2 regions of the Marinovum sp. J2-8 genome follow, and region 2 is predicted to be linked to the other one. Evidence: riboswitches for the same ligand, from Rfam matches in the RefSeq annotation. Region 2 holds a riboswitch; the other holds the start of a gene.
What was found. A riboswitch is a leader RNA that binds a small molecule or an ion and turns the genes downstream of it on or off. The one in region 2 is predicted to bind cobalamin.
Positions count from the first base shown of each region.

Region 1: linked by a shared signal. The riboswitch ahead of AC0L4F_RS09285 (TonB-dependent receptor plug domain-containing protein) and the one ahead of AC0L4F_RS20025 (energy-coupling factor ABC transporter permease) in region 2 are both predicted to bind cobalamin.

Region 1 covers NZ_JBVVRZ010000002.1:707,303-714,875, forward strand. The annotation lists gene AC0L4F_RS09265 (peptidoglycan D,D-transpeptidase FtsI family protein) at 1-40, opposite strand, end outside; gene ftsL (cell division protein FtsL) at 37-396, opposite strand; gene rsmH (16S rRNA (cytosine(1402)-N(4))-methyltransferase RsmH) at 396-1,388, opposite strand; gene mraZ (division/cell wall cluster transcriptional repressor MraZ) at 1,392-1,898, opposite strand; cobalamin riboswitch at 2,670-2,870, shown strand; gene AC0L4F_RS09285 (TonB-dependent receptor plug domain-containing protein) at 2,995-4,890, shown strand; gene AC0L4F_RS09290 (ABC transporter substrate-binding protein) at 4,877-5,725, shown strand; gene AC0L4F_RS09295 (FecCD family ABC transporter permease) at 5,722-6,705, shown strand; gene AC0L4F_RS09300 (ABC transporter ATP-binding protein) at 6,705-7,463, shown strand; gene AC0L4F_RS09305 (Mrp/NBP35 family ATP-binding protein) at 7,488-7,573, opposite strand, start outside.
Region 2 covers NZ_JBVVRZ010000009.1:20-7,592, reverse strand. The annotation lists gene cobJ (precorrin-3B C(17)-methyltransferase) at 1-441, shown strand, start outside; gene AC0L4F_RS20055 (cobalt-precorrin-6A reductase) at 399-1,181, opposite strand; gene cbiE (precorrin-6y C5,15-methyltransferase (decarboxylating) subunit CbiE) at 1,180-2,373, shown strand; gene AC0L4F_RS20045 (cobalamin biosynthesis protein) at 2,370-2,768, shown strand; gene cobM (precorrin-4 C(11)-methyltransferase) at 2,765-3,550, shown strand; partial or broken gene AC0L4F_RS20035 (cobyrinate a,c-diamide synthase) at 3,547-4,886, shown strand; gene cobA (uroporphyrinogen-III C-methyltransferase) at 4,883-5,629, shown strand; cobalamin riboswitch at 5,649-5,870, shown strand; gene AC0L4F_RS20025 (energy-coupling factor ABC transporter permease) at 5,905-6,570, shown strand; gene cobF (precorrin-6A synthase (deacetylating)) at 6,648-7,409, shown strand.

The sequences.
Region 1 (7,573 bases), on a different contig from region 2:
CCAGAATACGGGCCAGCGGGCGCAGCGGCGTGCGGATCATGGCTCTTGCTCCTCACCTTGTGATGACACAGCCACCGGATTGGTGATCGGCTCCATATTATCAAAGTCCGGCATCGGGAAAGTCACCTGGTCGATATTGGCAAAATGATGGGGGCGCAGCGGCAAAAGCCCAAGACGGTCAAAGTTCAGCTCTGCCAGATCGCGCAGCCGGTCTGGCCGGTTCAAATAGGCCCATTCCGCCCGCAACACCGAAAGCCGCGACCGCGCCGTGCCAATGTCACGCTGCAATTGTGCCGATTTTTCAATTGCTTCCTGAGTTCGGTAATTTTCATGATAGGCCCAGAACGCCAAACCGATCACCGCCAAAGATGTCAGGATATACAAGAACGACCGCATTACCTTTTCCCCTTCAGCTGCGGCATGGCAATTGCGCTGGGATCGACCGCCCCCGCGGGCATATCCGTGCGCCGCGCCACCCGAAGCCGCGATGACCGCGACCTTGGGTTTTCCTCCAGCTCCTGATCATCCGGGCCCACGGCCTTGCGTGTGAGAATATCGAATTGGGCGGGCACCACGGCGGTTTGCGGCGCATAGCGATTGGTATTGCCGGAATGGCCGGCACGGGCGGTAAAGAACCGTTTGACCATGCGGTCCTCGATCGAATGAAAGGTCACAACCGCCAGAAGACCACCGGGTTTCAACACCCGTTCGGCGGCCATAAGCCCCTGAAACAATTCCTTGTATTCGTCGTTGACCGCGATGCGCAGCGCCTGAAAGCTGCGGGTTGCGGGGTGGCTTTGGCCGGGTTTCGACCGTGGCAGGGACCGTTCGATCACCCCGGCCAATTGCAACGTGGTTTCAAACGGGGTGTCCGCCCGCACCCGTGCAATATTCTTGGCAATGCGCCGCGAGGCACGCTCTTCCCCATAGGTGAACAGGATTGCGGCCAATTCTTCTTCGCTCAGATTGTTGACCAGATCGGCGGCGCTGACGCCCTGTTGGCTCATCCGCATGTCCAACGGCCCGTCCCGCATGAAGGAAAATCCGCGTTCGGCGCGGTCCAGCTGCATCGAAGACACACCCAGATCAAGCACCACGCCGTCCACCTGATCGGCGACTTCGTCCATTGCCGAGAACACGGTTTTTTCCGGGCGCACGCGCGCGCCATAGTCCCCGAGCCAATCTGCCGCCATTTCGAAGGCCAGCGGATCGCGGTCAATTGCGACCACCTTATCCGCCCCGGCCTCTAATAATGCGCGGGTATAGCCGCCGGCCCCGAATGTGCCGTCGATCCAGGTGCCCGTGACCGGCGACACCGCCTTGATCAATGGGCGGATAAGGACGGGAACATGCGGCGCGGCGTCGGGTTTATGTGGGGCTGCGGCCATTTTTCAAACGCCTCCGACCGGTCCATCAAGGAATGACATGGGATCGAAGTCTTCCGGCAGTTCTTCCAGCCATGCTTCGGTCTTGGCCAGTTCTTCATTTTCATAGGTCTCGGGGTTCCAGATCTGGAACGTATCGCCGGCCGCAATGAAGAAGGCCTCTTTCTCAAGATTGATTCTGTTGCGCAGTTTCGCAGGCAGGACCAGTCGGCCGGTCTCGTCCACATTGGTGGGGAAGGATTGCCCGTGGAACATATGCTGCAACATTTTCCGTTCCATGGATGCACGCGGCAGAGCGTCGATTTTCTTGTCGACCTCTTCGATGGCTTCCATGGTGTAACATTCAAGGCAGTTGAGCTTCTTGTTGCCGTAGACAATCACAAGCTCCGGGTTTTCTCCGACTTTCCAGTTGGGATCAGCGGCCTCGATCACACGGCGAAAGCCGGCCGGGATCGACACCCTGCCCTTTGCATCCACCTTGTGATGGCTTTCGCCTCTGAACCTGCGGCTCACTGTCCTTGCCGTCCTTTGCCTCGCGCCCCGTGTTTTCCCCAATTTGAAATGGAAAACGGCGGGTTGATCTGCTGCCACTGATCAACCCGCCGCCCATGTCCCGCTTGGCGGGAAGTCCAGCTGCGCGCGCCACCTGGGGGGATGTCTGCTCGCCCGCGCGCCGGATTCTGTTCACGATGAAAGACGGTGCCTGTATGAAACCATTTTTATTGTTTTTGAGTATTCGGTGCGGGGTCTTTGTTGCCCCTTGTTCCGTCCCTCATCGTGATACTAGGGATGCCATGGGAAATCATGGAAATCAACTGCTCTTTATGGGAAATCTCCCCTACAGTTTGTTCACAGGGGCTGTGGAAAACTAAATATTGCGGCGAAATCGCGGTCTAGCGTGGAATTTCTAGCGAAAGAGATCCCGGCCCAACACTATATGTGGTAAGGCACTGGAACGCGCCCAACGGCCCATGATTTCCCAAAAAAATTGCAACGAGACGCCCAAAATAGCGGCGCGGCCCGGTTTCAGCCCGCAGAATCACGCGAGAGTGGTCAAATTTGATTCGTCTTGAGGGGCAATTGGCGGTCGAAAACCGCATTTCCCAAGATCGTCCCACGAATTCCCGTATTTCCCATCCATTCCCGTTGTCCTGCCCGGCATTGCCCCCGTTTGCCCCTGCTGGCCCATTCAAAAGCCTTCGATCCTGTAGACCCGGGGCCACAACGCGCGGATTTGACGCCGGATGGGTCAAAATGGCCGCTTGTCACAATGCATTTGCGTGACTAGACGAAAGCACGCTTTGGTTCGGGCCTCGCAAGAGGTCCGTGAAAAGGGAACGCGGTGCAAACCCGCGACTGCCCCCGCAACTGTGAGCGGCGAGCAAACCCGGAAATTGCCACTGTGGCCCCCTTTTGGGCTGCGGGAAGGCCCGGGGATGTGACGACCCGCGAAGTCAGGAGACCTGCCAGGCGATCACCCTATCCGGGCGCGGGGCGTGCGATGGATAACGGCAACCCCGTTGCGGTGATTTCACTGAGACGGGGGGTGACCTCCGGTTTGATTAACAATCGGCCCTTTGCACTCACGGGGCCAATCGGAGGGACAGACATGACCCGAACACAACTTCTGACAACCGCGGCCCTGCCCGCATTGTTGTCCGCACCGGCCTTTGCACAGGACGATCCCTATGATCTGGGCGTCCTGATCCTGTCCGCCGGATACGAGGCCGTGGCCGAAGACGAAACCGGCGTTGCCGTGGATGTCATCACAGAAGAAGAGCTGGAGGCCACCGGCGAGACCCGAGCCATTGATTTCCTGGCCCGCCAACCCGGCGTCACCCTGCGCACCACCGGCCCATTGGGCACCACAGCCGGTGTATTCATTCGCGGCGTGAACCAGAACAATATCGCGGTGCGCGTCGATGGCATCGACGTCTCTGACCCGTCCGGCCCACAGGTGGCTTATGATTTTGGCGGCTTGATGACCTCTGACATCTCGCGGATTGAAATCCTGCGCGGTTCGCAATCGGCGCTTTATGGATCCGAAGCCCTGGGCGGGGTGATCAATATCACCACCAAACGCGCCACCCGCGACGGGCTGAGCGTTCAGATGGCGGCGGAATATGGCGCCTATGAAAGCCTGCGGTCGTCGGTCACCTTTGCCAACAAGGGCGAAGGCCACGAAAGCGCGCTGACCCTGTCCTATGCCAACAGCGACGGATTTTCCGCCGCCGACGAAAACGATGGCAACGACGAGGCCGACGGTTTCAACGCCAAGCGCCTGAGCTTTGCCGGCAGCTATGATCTGGGCAGCCCCGACACGGTCCTGCATCTGTCGGCGTTCAGCGAAGAATCGACCTATGATTACGATGAAACCTCCGGCGGTGTGCCATTGGATGGCAGTTCGGATGAGGTCACCGAGAAACAACAGGACGGCCTGCGCATCGCGCTGGATTTCGTCACCGGTGGCTTTGATCACACGGTCTCGGCCTCTTATTTCCGTATTGATCGCACCCTGACCGGCTCCGCTGCCAGCTTTGGCGGCGTGTCCGATGATCAATTCGACTATACCGGCACGCGGATGGAATACCGCTATCAGGGCGGCGTTGATCTGACCGACACCACCCGTTTGGTGTTCGGCGCCGACCACACGGTCGAGGAATTCGACACCTCCCTGACGCTCGATCACTCGATCTTTGGGCTTTATACCGATGGGCAAAGCCATGACACGTCGGTCACCGGTCTCTTTGCCGAGGTGACAGCCGCGCCCAGCACGGATTGGAACCTGTCGGCGGCGCTGCGTTATGACGAACATTCCGAATTTGGCGGCTTCACCACCGGGCGGCTGTCGGCGGTCTATCGCCCGACAGAGGATCTGATCTTCCGGGCCAATGCCGCAACCGGGTTCCGCGCCCCGTCGGGGTATGAGCTTTATGATGGCTTTGCCGGCAATTCGGATCTTGATCCCGAAACATCCAAGAGTTTCGACCTTGGTGTCGAGAAACGCTTTGGCGACCGGGGCTACATCCGTGCCACGGCCTTTCATATCGAGGCAGAGGACATCATCGACTATTCCTTTACCGCTGGCACCTATGTGCAGGCCTCTGGAACCTCGACCCGGCAGGGCATCGAATTGGCTGGCGGCACAGAGCTGTGGCAGGGCGTGCGGCTTGACGGCTCTTACACCTGGACCGACAGCTTTGCCGATGCCGATCTGGATAGCTCGAGCTGGTCCGCCGCAGTTCCCGGCCATCAGGCCGCTGCCACTGTGACCGCAGATTTCGGCAGCCAGACCAGCCTGGCCGTCACCGGTCTTTGGGCTGGGGATCGCGCAGAGGGGCTTGACCCCTATGGCGTGTTGAATTCGACCCTGACATACAAGGTGATGGACAACGCGGAAATCTACCTGAGGATCGAAAACGTCTTTGACGAGGAATACCAAACCGCACCGGGCTATGGCACATCGGACCGCGCGGCGTATTTTGGAATCCGTGCGTCTTTGTAAGGCACTGACCCTGTCCGCCGCGCTGATGTTTGGCGCGGCGGCAGCGGTGGGTGCGGCGGCGGGGGACGCCCCGCAAAAGGTTGTGTCGATCAACCTGTGCACCGATCAACTTGCCATGCTGCTGGCCGCCCCCGGCCAATTGCACGCGGTGTCGTTTCTGGCACGGGACAGCCGCAGTTCGGCCATGGCCGAAGACGCGATGCAATACCCGATCACCCATGGCCGGGCCGAAGAAATCTATCTGATGCAACCAGATCTGGTCCTTGCAGGCCGCTATACCGCCCGTGCGACGGTGGACATCCTGCAAAACCTGGGGATTGCGGTTGTGACGTTCGACATCGCCAACAACATGATGGATGTGCGCACCAATCTGATCCAGATGGGCGCGGTTCTGGGCCAATCGGAAAAGGCCCAGGAAATGCTGCGCGATTTTGACAGGCAACTGGCGGCTTTTCAGGCCGAGGTCACACGCCGCCCGCGTGCCGCCCTTTATTATTCCAACGGCTTCACGTCGGGGCGGGGTTCGCTGGCGCATCACATCCTGACCGCCGCCGGGTTTGACAATATCGCCATCGAAGCAGGCTATGAAAACGGCGGCGCGATGCCGTTGGAGATCCTGGCATTGACCGGACCAGAGGCCATCATCACCGGGCAACCCTACCCCGGTGCCAGCCGGGCCGAGGCGATCATGGATCATCCGGTGGTGCATTCCCTGCGCCGCGCGTCCAAGGGCGCCAGTCTGACCAACAGCGATTGGGTCTGTGGTACGCCGCATGTGCTGCGCGCAATCGAAGGTCTGTTGCCCCTGCGCCGCGAATTGGAAACCCGGCCATGACCCGCCTCATGCTTCTGCTGACCCTGGGGGTGCTGGCGCTGTTTTCGGCGTCGATGCTGATCGGCCCGGCCCCGGTCGGGGTGGGCGACAGCCTGCGGGCGTTGTTCACCGATACGGGCGAACCGATGACGCTGGTGATGCGGGAAATCCGCCTGCCGCGCGCGGTGCTGGCCGTGATCACCGGCGCATCGCTGGGCATGAGCGGCGCCGCCATGCAGGGCTATCTGCGCAACCCATTGGCCGAGCCGGGGTTGATCGGGGTGTCATCCTCGGCGGCTTTGGGGGCGGTGATTGCCCTGCAAACCGGTGCGGCGGCGGCCTTTACCCTGGCATTGCCGCTTGCCGCGCTTGGCACGGCCTTGATCGGTGTGATGCTGGTGATGGTGCTGGCGGGGCCGCGCGGGGCGTCGTTGACGCTGATCCTGGCGGGGATTGCGATTTCAGCGCTGGCCGGTGCGCTTCTGTCGCTGGTGCTGAACTTGTCGCCCAACCCCTTTGCCACATCGGAAATCGTATTCTGGATGATGGGATCGCTGGCGGATCGGTCGATGGTACATGTCTGGCTGGCGCTGCCATTGTCGCTGTTTGGCTGGATCTTGCTCGGGTCCTTGGGCCGGGGGCTTGATGCGCTGACCCTGGGCGAAGACGCGGCTGGCGCGCTTGGCATACGCCTGCCCCGCCTGCGGCTGACATTGGTGGTTGGCACGGCCTGTGTGGTCGGCGCGGCCACGGCGGTGGCCGGGGCCATAGGTTTTGTCGGGTTGGTCGTGCCGCATATCCTGCGGCCATTTGTCGGCGCCCGGCCCTCGCGGTTGGTCTTTGCCTCGGGTCTTGGCGGGGCGGCACTGGTCCTGGCGGCGGATATTGCCGTGCGCTTGATCCTGCCGGATCGGGATCTGAAGCTGGGGGTTGTGATGGCGCTGATCGGTGCGCCGCTTTTCCTGCATTTGATTTACAAGACCCGCAAGGAATTCGCATGATGCCGCTTTTGGAGGTTTCCGGTCTGACGGTCCTGCGCGGCGACCACCCGGTTGTCAGCAACCTGTCCTTTGCCATCGGTCCCGGCGAATGTGTCGGGCTGATCGGTCCGAATGGCGCGGGCAAGACCACGCTTCTGCGGGCTGCGCTTGGCCTTTTGCCACATCAGGGCCGCAGCAACATTTCCGATCTGGCGATCGGTACGCGGGCGCGCCATGCCGCCTGGATGCCCCAAACGCGCGAGATTGCCTGGCCGATTGATGTCGAAGCGGTGATTGCCCTTGGGCGCACGCCCTGGTTGCCGCGCGGCGGCAGTTTGCGTCCCGACGACCGTGCCGCTGTCGAACGTGCGCTGTCACATATGGACCTTGCCCCCTATCGCCGTCGCGCCGCCAATCAGCTGTCCGGGGGCGAGCAGGCACGCGTGTTGATTGCCCGCGCATTGGCCCAGGAAACGCCGCTGTTGATGGCCGATGAACCCATCGCCGGGCTGGATCCGGCGGCACAGATTGCCACGATGCAGGTGTTTGGCCAAATCGCGGCCGAAGGCAAGGCGGTGGTCGTCTCTTTGCACGATCTGGGTCTTGCAGCGCGCCACTGCACCCGCATCCTTATGCTGGACCACGGCCAATTGGTCGCCGATGGCCCGCCCGCCGAGGTGCTGACCCCGGCCCGTCTGGCCGAGGTCTTTGCCCTGCGGGCGTATTACCAGACCGGCCCGGATGGCCCGATCTTTCAACCGCTGGAATATCTGCGCTGACAGCCGCGGCTCACGCCGCCATGTTCAAATCAAGCCGCCCTTGATCAACCCGGCCGCAAGCTGTGCATAGGCCTCGGCCATCGGGCCATCACCCGCCGCCACCGGCGTGC
Region 2 (7,573 bases):
ACCGAGATCCGTATTCTGCCGGGCATCACCGCAATGCTGGCGGCGGCGGCGCGGGTCGGGGCACCGCTGGGCCATGACTTCTGTGCAATCAACCTCAGCGACAACCTCAAGCCATTTGCGCTGGTTGAACATCGCCTGCGCCATGCGGCGCGTGGTGATTTCGCGATGGCGTTCTACAACCCGCGATCCAAGGCCCGCCCGCATCAATTTGCCCGGGTGCTGGACATCCTGCGCGAGGAATGCGGGCCGGATCGGCTGATCATCTTTGCGCGGGCGGTGTCGACCGCACAGGAGGCGGTGCAGGTTGTCACCCTCGATCAGGCGACGCCGGAGATGGCGGATATGCGCACGGTGGTTCTTGTCGGCAACAGCGCCACGCGCCGCACCGGCGATTGGGTCTATACGCCGCGCGGGGCCACATTGTCCGGGGTCACCCCATGATCGCGCAACCACTCAAAGACCCCACCCGTCGTGTCGCAGGTGGCGCGCGCAGGCAGGTCGGGGCGGTCTATCATGATGACCTCGATCCCCAGCACCCGCGCCGCCAACAACTTGGCCTCGGCCCCGGTGCCGCCGGAATTCTTTGCCACGATGTGACTGATCGCATGACGGCGCAACAGGGCGCTGTCGTCAGCCTCGGTAAAGGGGCCGCGGGCGATGACAACCTCGGCATGGCGCAGGGGCAGGGGCGCGGCGGGTGGATCCACCAACCGCACGAGGTAGTGGTGATGCGTCTGCGCGGCAAACAGATCAAGCTGCTGCTTGCCGATGGCAAGGAACACCCGCGCGGCGGGCTGTGTCTGTGGCGGCGGCAGGGCGCTTGGCGCGTCCTGCACGCTTTGGACATGCCGCCAGCGATCCCCGGCACCCGGTTGCCACGGCGCACGTTCAAAACCCAGCAAAGGCGTGCCGGTCTCGGCACAGGCGGCAATCGCATTCTGGCTGATCCGGGCGGCAAAAGGATGGGTCGCGTCGATCACATGGCTGATGTTCTGGGCGCGGATATAGGCGGCCAGCCCGGCGCTGCCACCAAATCCGCCAATGCGCGTCGGCAGCGGTTGGGCCGCCGGGGCCAATGTACGTCCGGCATAAGAGAAGGTCGCCGGGATCGGCGTGTCGGCAAGACGGCGGGCCAGCTGGCTCGCTTCGCTGGTGCCGCCAAGCAGCAAGAGGCGGGTCATGTCTGATCCTTGGCTGAATGTGATCGGTCTGGGCGAAGATGGCCTGTGCGGGCTGTCGGATGCAAGCCGCGATGCAATCGCGCAGGCGCAGGTGATCTTTGGCGGGCCGCGCCATCTTGATCTGGTGCAGGCCGGCACGCGCGGTCGGCCCTGGCCGGTGCCGTTTGATCTGGCGCCGGTGCTGGCATTGCGCGGACAGCCTGTGGTGGTGCTGGCCTCGGGGGATCCGTTCTGGTTTGGCGCCGGCAGTATGCTCGCGCAGCGGCTGGCCCCCGACGAATGGCGCGCCCATCCGGTGGCGGGTGTGGTGTCGCTGGCCTGTGCGCGTCTGGGTTGGCGGGTCGAAGAGACCCGTGCGCTGGCCCTGCATGCGGCAGAGTTCACGGCCCTTTCTACGGTGCTGCATCGCGGTGCAAAGATCCTGGCCACCCTGCGGGATGAGGCGGCGCCAGACGCATTGGCGCAATGGCTGACAGCGGCGGGGTTTGGCGCGGTGCGGATGCATGTGCTCGAACGGCTTGGCGGTCCAAAAGAACGCCACCGCCAGACCCGCGCAGATGACTTTCAGCTCGACGGGATCGCCGCGCCGGTGGCTGTTGCGCTGGATGGGGCCGATCTTGCGCGTGGGATCGGGCTGTCCGGTGTGCCGGGTCGGGGCGAGCATCTGTTTCACCATGACGGGCAGATTACAAAATCACCGCAACGTGCGCTGACCCTTGCAGCGCTTGCCCCAAGACCCGGCGAAATGCTGTGGGACATCGGCGGTGGTTCCGGGTCGGTGTCGGTCGAATGGGCGCTGGCGGGCGGTCATGCGCTCACGATTGAGCCGCGCGCCGAACGGTGTGCCAACATCCGTGCCAATATTGCGACTTTTGCCTTGTCGCGGCAGATCACCCTGCTTCAGGGCCGCGCGCCAGAGGCGCTGAGCCACGATCTGCCGACACCGGATGCGATTTTTGTCGGCGGTGGCGGCTCGGCGGATCTGTTTGCCGCGCTTTGGGGCTATTTGATGCCCGGTGCCCGGCTTGTCGTCAATGCGGTCACGCTGGAAACCGAAACCCTGTTGCTGGCAATGCAGGCACAACATGGCGGGACGTTGACCCGGATTGACATTGCCCAGGCCGCGCCCTTGGGGCGGTTGCGTGGCTGGGTCAATGCACGTCCGCTGGTGCAATGGGCGGTGACGCGATGACAGGGCCGGGTTTGTTCGTTGGGCTTGGGTTTCGCAAATCCGTAAGTGCCGAGGCCCTGACAACGGCTTTGACTGCGGCCCTGGCTGCGGCTTTGGCCGAGGTCGGGGCACAGGCCGGACCGGCAGATCAGGCCAGACCGGTCGATGGCGTCGCCACAGCCAAGGCCAAGGCACAGACACTCGCCGCCCTTCTGCCCGATGCGCCGGTGATCGGCGTTGATGTGGCCGGCGTTGCAACCCCCACGCAATCATCGGCCGCGCTGGCCGCCTATGGCACCGGGTCCGTGGCCGAAGCGGCGGCGTTGATCGCGGCGGGACCGGGCGCACGGCTGTGTCAAACACGCAGGATTATTGGCGGCGTCAGCGTCGCAATCGCACAAGGAGAGACAACATGACGGTGCATTTCATCGGGGCTGGACCGGGGGCGGCGGATCTGATCACCCTGCGGGGGCGCGATCTGATCGCGGCCAGCCCGGTTTGTCTTTATGCCGGGTCGCTGGTGCCCGAGGCGCTGTTGGCGCATTGCCCGCCGGGCGCGCGGATCGTCAACACCGCGCCGCTGTCGCTGGACGAGATCATAGATCTGATCGCCGAGGCGCATCGCGCGGGTCAGGATGTGGCGCGGCTGCATTCCGGGGATCTGTCGGTCTGGTCAGCAATGGGCGAACAATTGCGCCGCTTGCGCCGGTTGGACATCCCCTATGACGTGACCCCCGGCGTGCCCAGCTTTGCCGCCGCCGCGGCGACGCTTGGCGCAGAGCTGACCCTGCCGGGCGTGGTGCAATCGGTGGTGTTGACGCGGGTATCGGGGCGAGCCAGCGCAATGCCCGCCGCAGAGAGCCTGGAAAACTTTGCCCGCACCGGGGCTGTGCTGGCGATCCATCTGTCGGTGCATGTGCTGGACAAGGTGGTCGCCACATTGCGCCCGCATTACGGCGCAGACTGTCCCGTTGCGGTGGTCTGGCGCGCAAGCTGGCCGGATGAGCGGGTGGTGCATGCCACCCTGTCCACGTTGGAAACCGCCGTCGGCGCCGAAATGGCGCGCACCGCGCTGATCCTGGTTGGCCGGTCGATCGGGGCAGAGGACTTTGCCGAGAGCCGTCTTTATGCCGGGGATTATGATCGCCGCTACCGTCCTGTGGGCACCGATCCCCGCTTTCCGGAGACCGGCGCATGACGCCCGGTCTGGTGATTTCCGGCGCGGCGTCGGGCGTGGGGAAAACCACGTTCACGCTGGGGCTGATGGCGGCGCTGCGGGCGCGCGACATGGCGGTGCAGCCGTTCAAATGTGGTCCCGACTATATTGATCCGGCCTTTCACACCGTGGCGTCTGGGCGGGCCTCGTTCAATCTGGATGGCTGGGCGATGTCAGCAGAGCGCATGCATGCGCTGGCGGATCGGACAGCCGATATTGCGTTGGCCGAAGGGTCCATGGGGCTGTTTGACGGCGTGGCGGTGCCGGGTGAAACCGGCGCAGGGGCCAGTGCCGACATCGCGGCGCTGATGGGCTGGCCGGTGATCCTGGTAATTGATGTGACCGGACAGGCCCAGAGCGCCGCCGCCGTGGCGCAGGGCCTGGCGCGGTTTCGCGCGGATGTGCCCATCGCCGGGGTGGTGTTGAACAATGTTGCCTCGCCGCGCCATGATACGCTGGTGCGGGCCGCTTTGCGCAGGCCGGAATTGCCGTTCTGGGCGCCTTGCCGCGTCAGGTCGGGATCGAGCTGCCCTCGCGCCATCTTGGGCTGGTGCAGGCCGAAGAAACCGCAGATCTTGAAAGATTGCTGAGCGAGGCAGGCAAGGCCGTGTCGCAGTATTGCGATCTGGACGCGATTGTTGCGGCGGCACGGGACGGGGCGGGCCATGCCAGCGCGCCGCCGCCGCCAACGCGCCCACCCGGGGCACGTATTGCCCTGGCGCGGGATGCGGCTTTTTCCTTTGTCTATCCGCATCTGATAGAGGGCTGGCGCAGCGCCGGCGCGACGATCCTGCCGTTTTCCCCGCTGGCGGATGAGGGCCCGGATGACAGCGCGGATTGTTGTTGGCTGCCGGGCGGCTATCCCGAACTGCACGCCGGGCGGCTGGCGGGCAATGACCGGCTACGGTCCGGTCTGCACCGTTTTGCCCAGACCCGCGCCGTTCACGGTGAATGCGGGGGCTATATGGCACTGGGGGCCGGGTTGGTCGATGCTCAGGGGCAGCGGCACCAGATGCTGGGGTTGCTGGGGCTTGAGACCAGTTTTGCCAAGCGCAAAATGAACCTGGGCTATCGTCTGGCAGAGCTTTCTGCGCCGATGCCGGGGTTCGAGGTGGGCACACGCCTGCGCGGGCATGAGTTCCATTATGCCCGTATCCTGAGCCAGCCGGATGCCCCGCTTGCCGAAGTGCGTGATGCTAACGGGCTTGTCGTGGCGCAAACCGGATCGCAACGCAAAAGCGCGGCTTCGGGCCATGCCGCGGGCGGTGGTCAGGTCAGCGGAACCTTCTTTCATCTTATCGCCGAGGCCAGCCAATGAGCGCATTTGTCTCTTTTGTGTCGTCCGGTGCGGGCGACCCGGACCTGCTGACCCTCAAGGCGGTGGACCGGTTGCAACGCGCCGATGTGGTGCTGTTTGATGATCTGGCTTCGGGGCCGGTCCTAAGCCATGCGGGGGCCAATGCCGAGCTGATTGCCGTTGGCAAACGGGCGCGCCGCCCCTCGGTCAAGCAGGATCATGTCAACCGTCTGTTGGTGGATCATGCCCGAACCGGCGCGCGGGTCGTGCGGTTGAAATCCGGGGATAGCGGAATTTTTGGGCGTCTCGAAGAAGAGATGATTGCGCTGGAGGCTGCGGAAATAGCCTATGAAATCATTCCCGGCGTGCCGTCGGCCTGTGCGGCGGCGGCGGCGGCGGGGTTGCCATTGACCCGGCGGTTGACCGCGCGGCGGGTGCAATTTGTGACCGGGGCGGATGTGACGGGCGAATTGCCCGAGACGCTGAATTGGCCCGCGCTGGCAGATTCCGAAGCCACAACAGTGGTTTACATGGGGAAACGCACCTTTCCCAAACTGGCGGCCGGTCTGATTGCCCACGGTCTGTCGCCGGAAACGCCTGCCCTGCTGGCCGAGGCCGTCGGCCATCCCGAACAACGCCTGCATCGCAGCACGATTGCGACACTGGCCAAGCAGCTTGCCCAGGCGCGTCCCGACCAGCCGGCGGTGATCCTTTATGGCCCATTGGCGGAAACGAAAGCGGCGTTGACGACATGCGGGGCTTGACTTGGCGGGCCGGCTCACGTCTATCTGAACCCCTGTTTGGTGCCCAGACATACGCAAAGCGCAGGGCTCAATCGGGAACGGGGAAGGGTGGACCAAGTTGCGGCACCCAAAGCCCCGGCCGCCCCCGCGACTGTATGCGGAGAGCGCGTTCTGAAAGACCACTGGGGGAGATGCCCTCTGGGAAGGTAGAGCGTTGCCTCGACCCGCGAGCCAGGAAACCGGCCATCGGATTATTTCAACCCGCCGTCGGGTGTGACGGCAAGGAGATCAAAGACATGCATATCGAACCCGGCGTCGTTACGGGCGCCAAACTCATCCTCAGCTACGCAACCGCGACAACCGCGGGGCTTTATACGCTCAAGACCGCCTTTGACGCGGTGCGCCAGCAGGGGCTGGGCTCGCTCGCGTTGCGCACGGTTGTGGCGACGGCGGCAGTGTTGGTGTTTTTCCAGATCCTGCCGCATTATCCGGTTGGCGTGTCAGAAGTGCACCTGATCCTTGGCTCGACCCTGTTCCTGATGTTGGGCGCCGCACCAGCCGCGATCGGCCTGGCGCTGGGGCTGTTGATTCAGGGCATTGTGTTTGCCCAGTTTGACCTGCCGCAATACGGAATGAACGTGACCACACTGCTGGTGCCGCTGTTCGGCTTGCAGTATCTCGCGCGGCGTCTGATCGCGCCGGGCACCGCATATGTTGACCTGAAGTACAGCCAGGCGCTGGCTCTTTCGACCGCATACCAAGGTGGTATTGTGGCCTGGGTGGCGTTCTGGGCCGTCTATGGTCAGGGCTTTGCCGAAGTTGGCCAGGTAATGGCATTTGGCGCGGCTTACATGCTGGTGATCCTGCTGGAGCCGCTGGTCGATCTGGCCGTTCTGGCCGCTGCAAAACGGCTGCAAGGGCTGAACGGCTCTGCCTGGGTGACCCCGCGGCTTTTTGCCTGAGCACCAGATGTGATTGAGACGACACCAAGGGGGCTTCGGCCCCCTTTTTCGGGAGTACGGGCATTGGAAACACTGCGATGATCGAACTTGATCTGATCGGCATTGGAACCGGCAACCCGGATCACGTCACGGCGCAGGCCGTGCAGGCGATGAATGCCGCTGACCTGATCCTGATCCCGTTGAAAGGGCCTGAAAAGACCGACCTCGCCGGTTTGCGGCGCGATCTTTTGGCGCGCCATTTGGACAACGCACAGACACAGGTGGTGGAATTCGACCTGCCGCAGCGTGATGTCGACAATCCGTCGTATCGCACCGGGGTGTCACAGTGGCATGACGCCATTGCCGCATCCTGGGAACAGCAGATCCGCACAGTGCTGGGGGAAAATCCAAACGGGCGGGTTGCCTTGCTGATCTGGGGCGATCCGATGTTGTATGACAGCAGCCTGCGGATAGCCGAACGGCTGGGGCGGCGGATGCCGCTAGAGCCACGTGTGATCCCCGGCATTACCTCGATTCAGGCGTTATGCGCCGCACATGCGATCCCGCTCAATACGGTGGGTGGGTCGGTCACGATCCTCACCGGGCGTCAACTGCGCGCGCAAGGGTGGCCGCCCGAGGCCGAGACCGTGGTTGTCGTGCTGGACAGCGGTGGCGCGTTTGAGACGCTCGACCCGGAGGGGATTTCGATCTGGTGGGGCGGCTGCGTGGCAATGCCGCAAGAGAAGCTGGTCGCCGGTCAACTGGATGCGGTCGGGGCCCAGATCATCAAAACCCGAGAAGACCTGCGCGCCCGGCATGGTTGGGTGATGGATATCTATCTTATGCGGCGCGCGGGGTAAGCGTTCGCCGAGATGACGCATGTCTGGCTTTGGGCGCACTTAACATAACCCTAATTATGGGATATGCGCATGTACCCGCAAAGTTAAAGTGTCCCACATCTGCAAAGTAGAAGTGTCACACTCTGCCCCGATGAGAACAGGCAGAGAGTGTGGGCATGGGATGG